2 regions of the Streptomyces sp. NPDC002004 genome follow, and region 2 is predicted to be linked to the other one. Evidence: riboswitches for the same ligand, from Rfam matches in the RefSeq annotation. Region 2 holds a riboswitch; the other holds the start of a gene.

Region 1 (3,401 bases), on a different contig from region 2:
CGGTACGGGCGGCGACGGCGCCAAGACCGTCAACATCTCCACGATGTCGGCGATCGTCGTCGCCGGCACCGGTGCGCGGGTCGTCAAGCACGGCAACCGCGCAGCATCGAGCGCGTCCGGCGCCTCGGACGTCCTGGAGAAGCTGGGCGTCAACCTCGATCTGACCCCCCAGCGGGTCGTCGAGGTGGCCGAGGAGGCGGGGATCACCTTCTGCTTCGCGGTGAAGTTCCACCCCGCGCTGCGTCATGTGGCGCTCGCGCGCAAGGAGTTGGGGATCCGGACCGTCTTCAACTTCCTCGGCCCGCTGACGAACCCGGCCCGGGTGAAGACGCAGGCGACCGGGGTCGCCGACGCCCGTATGGCGCCCATCGTGGCCGGTGTGCTCGCCGACCGCGGCTCCTCCGCACTGGTCTTCCGCGGCGACGACGGCCTGGACGAGCTCACCACCACGGCGACCTCCAAGGTATGGGTGGTCCGCGACGGGGCGGTGGCCGAGCAGCACTTCGACCCTCGGGACGTGGGGATCGAGCTGGTGCCGGTCGAGGCGCTCCGCGGCGCCGACGCCTCCCACAACGCCGATGTGGCCAGACGTCTGCTCTCCGGCGAGACGGGCCCGGTGCGCGACGCCGTGCTGCTGAACTCGGCGGCGGCCCTGGTCGCCCTCCACCCCACCGACGAGCCCCTGGCGGACCAGCTCCGCGCCGGGATCGCCCGCGCCGCCGAGTCCATCGACTCGGGCGCGGCCAAGCGGGTCCTGGACCGCTGGGTGCGGGCCAGCAACGCATAGGGGACTTCCCGTCCCACGGATCAACGCGCCCGGCGCACCGCCCCGCAGGGGGTTCGCGGTGCGCCGGAGCGCCGACGTCCCGGCATCCGGACACGAGTTGCACCGCGACGATCAGCTCGCGTAGGTTTTTCGGCAGGTCATGAGTGACAGCGACACGGCCCCGGCCCGCTGTCCGGCAACCCTCCGTCCGTGGCGGGGTGCCCCGGGTGAAGACCAGGTCGCAGGCAGCAAGGCCTGCGGCAAGCGCGGACCCCTTGCAGTCCCTGGGGTCCTGGCCTCGAGGGAGCTGTCTCCGTGAGCAAGCGAATGCGCTAGGGCCGTCGGCCCCTTTCCCGTCCCACCTCCGCACGAGCGCGTCCCATGACGCCGTGCGTCGAGGTCCCCCCCGTGCCGTGAAGGCGTGTCACGCCGTACCCGCGCCGGGGTCCCCCAGCCATTTCGCCTTGTCCCGCCGGGAGATACCGCCATGTCCGCATGCCCGAACACCGCCGTCGCCACTGCCACCGCCGCCGCCCCCTGCTGTGCCACCGCACCGCTGCCCGTCCTGGGCCGGGACGTCACCGTGCCGCTCGTGACCGGCGGCGAGGTCACCTACGCGGCACTGGACTACGCCGCCAGCGCGCCCGCCCTGCAGCGCGTCTGGGACGACGTCGCCGCGTACGCCCCGTACTACGGCAGCGTGCACCGCGGCGCCGGATACCTCTCCCAGCTGTCCACCGACCTGTTCGAGAACGCCCGGAAGACCGTCGCCGGGTTCCTCGGCTGCCGCGCCGACGACCAGGTGGTCTTCACCCGGTCGACCACCGACTCGCTGAACCTGCTCGCCGCGGCCCTTCCGGCCGGCTGCCGGGTCTTCGTCTTCGAGACCGAGCACCACGCCTCGCTGCTGCCGTGGCGGGACGCCCGGGTGACGTACCTCGACGCCCCCCGTACGCCCGGCGACGCCGTGCGCACGCTGGAGCGCGCCCTCGCCGAGCACGAGGGCTCCTCCCCGGGGTCCCCGCTCCGTCCGGGCGGCGGACGCCCGGACGGCCCGGCGCTGGTCTGCGTCACCGGCGCCTCGAACGTCACCGGTGAGCTGTGGCCGGTCCGGGAGCTGGCCGCCGTCGCCCACGCGCACGGCGCCCGGATCGTCCTCGACGCCGCCCAGCTCGCCCCGCACCACCCCGTGGACATCGCCGGCCTGGACGTCGACTGGGTCGCCTTCTCCGGGCACAAGCTGTACGCACCCTTCGGCTCCGGTGTCCTCGCCGGCCGCGCCGACTGGCTGCGCGCCGCCGAGCCCTACCTGGCGGGCGGCGGCGCCAGCCGCACGGTGGCGCGGCGTGCCGACGGCGGCGTCGACGTGGAGTGGCACGAGACGGCCGCCCGCCATGAGGCAGGTTCGCCGAACGTCATCGGCGCCTATGCGGTCGCGTCCGCCTGCAAGGCGCTCACCGAGGCGGGCTTCGACGCCCTCGTCGCCCGTGAGCAGGACCTGATCGCGAAGGTGCGCACCGGACTCGCCGCGATTCCCCAGGTCAAGGTGTTGTCGCTGTTCGGCGACGACGCGCCCAGGGTCGGCGTCATCTCGTTCGTCGTCGAGGGCTGGAACAGCTCCCACTTCGCCGCGGCGCTCTCCGCCGAGTACGGCATCGGCGTGCGCGACGGCCTGTTCTGCGCCCACCCGCTGCTCCGTACGCTGCTCGGCGGCGAGCCCGACGAGCCGGGGGAGTGCGGCGCCCCCGAGGCCGCACCCGGCACGCCGTCCCTCAACGCGATCCGGGTGAGTTTCGGTGCCGGCACGCCCGACGAGCACGTGGAGCGGTTCGTCCGTGCCGTCGGCGAGCTCGTGAGCGACGGCGCCCGCTGGACGTACCGCACCGAGGACGGCCGCTGCGTGCCCGACACGGCGGCGCACTGACCCCGGACACGCAGGAGCCCCCGGTCGTCCTGCCGGGGGCTCCGTGCTGCCCGTACGGACCCGTGCCGCGCACCGCGCAGGCGACGGGGCTCCGGCCCCGCGGTGCGGGGCCCTGCGGCCCTACGAGTCCAGGCCGATCGCGAAGGCGGCCTCCAGGTCGTGCTGCGAGTACGTCCGGAACGCGACATGCGTGTCCGTGGCCTCCACGCCCGGGATCTTGCTGATCCTGCCGGGGATGACGTCCGCCAGGTCGTCGTGGGCCTTGACCCGGACCATGGCGATCAGGTCGTAGGTGCCGGTGACGGAGAAGACCTCGCTGACGCTGTCCAGCGCGGCGATCGACTCGGCGATCTCGGGGATGCGGTCCACGCTGGTCTTGATGAGCACGATCGCGGTGATCACGGCTTGCTGTCTCCCTCGGTGGCCGGCGCTGTGTCCTTCACTCTATCCGGCCGTCCCTCGCCCCCCAGCGCCCTTGCGGGGCCGTCGTGGGCGCCCGTCCCGTGCCTGCCGTACCGGGCCCACGCGTAGAGAAAGCCCAGCGTGAAGCCCACCAGATGGGCCAGGTAGGCCACCCCGGGTCCCTGGGGGGTCTGGCGCACGGCCAGCCACTGGAGTGCGGCCCAGAACGGCAGCACGACCCACGCGGGGAAGCGCAGAGGTAGGAAGAACAGGAACGGGAAGAGACTGGTCACGCGGGCCTTAGGGAAG
Region 2 (3,401 bases):
GTGAACGCGTCCGCCCAGCGCCGGGTCAGGAACCCGGCGTGATCCGCGCCGAGGATGCCCCGCAGCAGCTGTTCCGCGATGTCGTCCGGCAGGATGCGGAAGTAGTCCGGCGGCGCCCACGGCGTGTGCGAGAAGTGCCCGATCCGCAGATCGGGGCGGAGCTCGCGCAGCATCCCGGGCACCAGCGCGAGGTGGTAGTCCTGCACCAGCACCGCCGCTCCCTCGGCGGCCTCCTCGGCGAGCGCATCGGCGAAGGCGCGGTTGTACGTCTCGTAGGAGCGCCACTGGCTCCGGAAGTTCTCGTCGAAGACGGGCTCGAACGGGGTCTGGTACAGCATGTGGTGCACGAACCAGAGCACCGAGTTGGCGATGCCGTTGTACGCGTCGGCGTAAACGTCGGGCGCGATCCCCAGCATCCGTACCCGCTGTCCGCCGGTGTCGGCCGGGTCGAGTATCCCGCCGGTGCGCCGCACCGCTTCACGGTCGCCGTCGCCGAGGGCGGCACACACCCAGACGGCCCCCGCGTCCGGTCCGATGGCGGAGAGTCCCGAGACGAGTCCGCCGCCGCCACGGCGGGCACGCAGCGTTCCGTCGTCGGCGAGGTCGTACGAGACGGGGCCGCGGTTCGAGGCTACGAGAATGCGGGCGTTCTGTGCGTCCTGCGTGGAAGCCATACCGCGAAACCTAGCCCTCCGGGAAAACGCTCAAACGTACGGCCGGGCGCATGGGTGCACACCTGTATACGGTCGGCTCACCCGGGTCACGCGACCCGGCGCGCGATGTACTCCGTGATGTCCACCATCGGCGGACGTTCCTCCGTGTCCACGTCGTGGGTGCGGGGTTCGAACCCGTTCTCGCCCCGTACGAACTGGGTGAGCCGGGGGCGCACGAGGTGTCCGCGTGCGAGCCGCAGCTGTGCGGTCCGGTAGATCGCCGCGGCCATCCGGCCGAGCGCCTGTCCGTCCTGGTGCCGGTGCCGGCGCTCGCCGACGTCGACCTGGGCCAGCGCGTTCAGGCCCACGGTGTGCAGCGAGTCGACGAGCAGGCCGAGCTCGACGCCGTATCCGACGGGGAACGGCAGTCGCTCCAGGAGCGACCTGCGGGCCGCGTACTCGCCGCCCAGCGGCTGCACGAACCCGGCCAGCTGCGGCCAGTGCATGTTCAACAGCGGGCGCGCCATCAGCTCGGTCACCCGTCCGCCCTGCCCGGCGGCGGTCGTGGCGGACGCCGTCCCGTCGGACACGGTGAGCGGCCGGTCGTACATCGCCTTGACGAGGGCGACGTCCGGCTCGGTGAGCAGCGGTCCCACGATCCCGGAGACGAAGTCGGCGGAGAACTCCCTCAGGTCCGCGTCGATGAAACAGACGATGTCGCCCTCGGTGACCAGCAGTGACCGCCACAGCACCTCGCCCTTGCCGGGCAGCGCGGGAATGCGCGGCAGGATGGCGTCCCGGTGCACCACACGGGCGCCGGCGGCGGCCGCGACCTCCGCCGTGCCGTCCGTGGAGCCGGAGTCGACGACGACGAGTTCGTCGACCAGCGGCACCTTCTCGATCAGCTCACGGCGGATGACGGTGACGATGTCGCCGACCGTCTCCTCCTCGTCGAGTGCGGGCAGCACCACGCTCACCGTCAGACCGGTGGCGCGTTTCGCGGCGAGCAGCTGGTGGAGCGGGCGATCGGTCACGGACCAGGAGCGCGTGTCCAGCCAGCGCTCGACCTCTTCCAGCATGGTGCGCGCCCCCTCACTGTGATCGGATGGGATCGTCCGGCGTGATCCATCTCGCGGTTCGGACGACTATCTCAACTGTCCGGGCCTTCGGTTACAGTCTTGAACAACGCGGATGACCATCGCATGTCGGGGGTCGTCCACGACAAATGCACCGGCCCCGTCCCCTCAGGGGGTGCGCCCGGCGCCATACCGCTCATCCAGAGGGGCAGAGGGATACGGCCCGTTGAAGCCCCGGCAACCCTCCAGTCGGTTCTCGTCGTACGCACAGTCGCGAGGCTCCCGGCTAGGGAAGGTGCCAAATCCGTCTCATGACGAGATGCGTCATGAGGAAGATGAGGAGAAAGGGCCTCGCCATCCATGGCTGTACAGACCGTTGCACCCGCCACCGACTCCGTCGATCTGGGCCCGGCATCCGGCCTCTCCTGCCGCGAGTGCGGTGAGCTGTTCCCGCTCGGTCCGATCTTCGCCTGCGAGCTGTGTTTCGGGCCGCTCGAAGTCGCCTACGACCTGCCGAGCGGCGATCCGGAAGCCCTGCGCAAGCAGATCGAGAACGGCCCGGACAGCATCTGGCGCTACGCGCCCCTGCTGCCCGTCCCCGCCGACGTGGCCGACAAGCCGAATCTGAACCCGGGCTGGACCAAGCTCGTCAAGGCCGACAACCTCGCCCGTGAGCTGGGCGTCACCGGCGGCCTGTACGTCAAGGACGACTCCGGCAACCCGACGCACTCCTTCAAGGACCGGGTCGTCGCGCAGGCGCTGGAGGCCGCCCGCGCCTTCGGGTACACCACGCTCTCCTGCTCCTCCACCGGCAACCTCGCGGGTGCCGTCGGCGCCGCCGCCGCCCGCGCCGGCTTCCGCTCCTGCGTGTTCATCCCGCACGACCTGGAGCAGGGCAAGGTCGTCATGGCCGCGGTGTACGGCGGCGAGCTCGTCGGCATCGAGGGCAACTACGACGACGTCAACCGCTTCTGCTCCGAGCTCATCGGCGACCCGGCGGGCGAGGGCTGGGGCTTCGTCAACGTCAATCTGCGTCCGTACTACGGCGAGGGCTCGAAGACGCTCGCGTACGAGATCTGCGAGCAGCTCGGCTGGCGGCTCCCCGACCAGATCGTCATCCCCATCGCCTCCGGCTCCCAGCTCACCAAGATCGACAAGGGTCTCCAGGAGCTGATCAAGCTGGGTCTGGTCGAGGACCGGCCCTACAGGATCTTCGGTGCCCAGGCGGAGGGCTGCTCCCCGGTGTCGGTGGCCTTCAAGGCAGGCCATGACGTCGTGCGCCCGCAGAAGCCGGACACGATCGCCAAGTCGCTCGCCATCGGCAACCCGGCCGACGGCCCGTACGTCCTGGACATCTGCCGCCGCACCGGCGGCGCCGTCGAGGACGTGACGGACGAGCAGATCGTGGACGCGATCAAGCTGCTGGCCCGTACGGAGGGCATCTTCACGGAGACCGCCGGCGGTACGACGCTCGGCGTGGCGAAGAAGCTGATCGAGGCCGGTGTCATCGACCCGTCCCTCACCACGGTCGTCGTCAACACGGGTGACGGCCTGAAGACCCTGGACGCGGTGGCCCCGACGACGGGTATGACCGCAGTCATCCGCCCCAACCTGGACTCTTTCCGAGAGGCTGGCCTCGCATGAGCGTCAACGTCCGCATCCCCACCATCCT

What was found. A riboswitch is a leader RNA that binds a small molecule or an ion and turns the genes downstream of it on or off. The one in region 2 is predicted to bind S-adenosylmethionine.
Region 1: it holds a riboswitch for S-adenosylmethionine, as region 2 does, so the genes downstream of both, ACWCP6_RS00095 (aminotransferase class V-fold PLP-dependent enzyme) here and thrC (threonine synthase) in region 2, are expected to answer to the same signal.

The regions. Positions count from the first base shown of each region.
Region 1 is NZ_JBSFDP010000001.1:19,613-23,013, reverse strand. It holds gene trpD (anthranilate phosphoribosyltransferase) at 1-787, shown strand, start outside; SAM riboswitch class IV at 923-1,039, shown strand; gene ACWCP6_RS00095 (aminotransferase class V-fold PLP-dependent enzyme) at 1,254-2,690, shown strand; gene ACWCP6_RS00090 (Lrp/AsnC family transcriptional regulator) at 2,811-3,092, opposite strand; gene ACWCP6_RS00085 (rhomboid family intramembrane serine protease) at 3,089-3,401, opposite strand, start outside.
Region 2 is NZ_JBSFDP010000003.1:114,498-117,898, forward strand. It holds gene ACWCP6_RS06470 (alpha,alpha-trehalose-phosphate synthase (UDP-forming)) at 1-674, opposite strand, end outside; gene ACWCP6_RS06475 (glucosyl-3-phosphoglycerate synthase) at 761-1,732, opposite strand; SAM riboswitch class I at 1,923-2,071, shown strand; gene thrC (threonine synthase) at 2,090-3,373, shown strand; gene ACWCP6_RS06485 (MoaD/ThiS family protein) at 3,370-3,401, shown strand, end outside.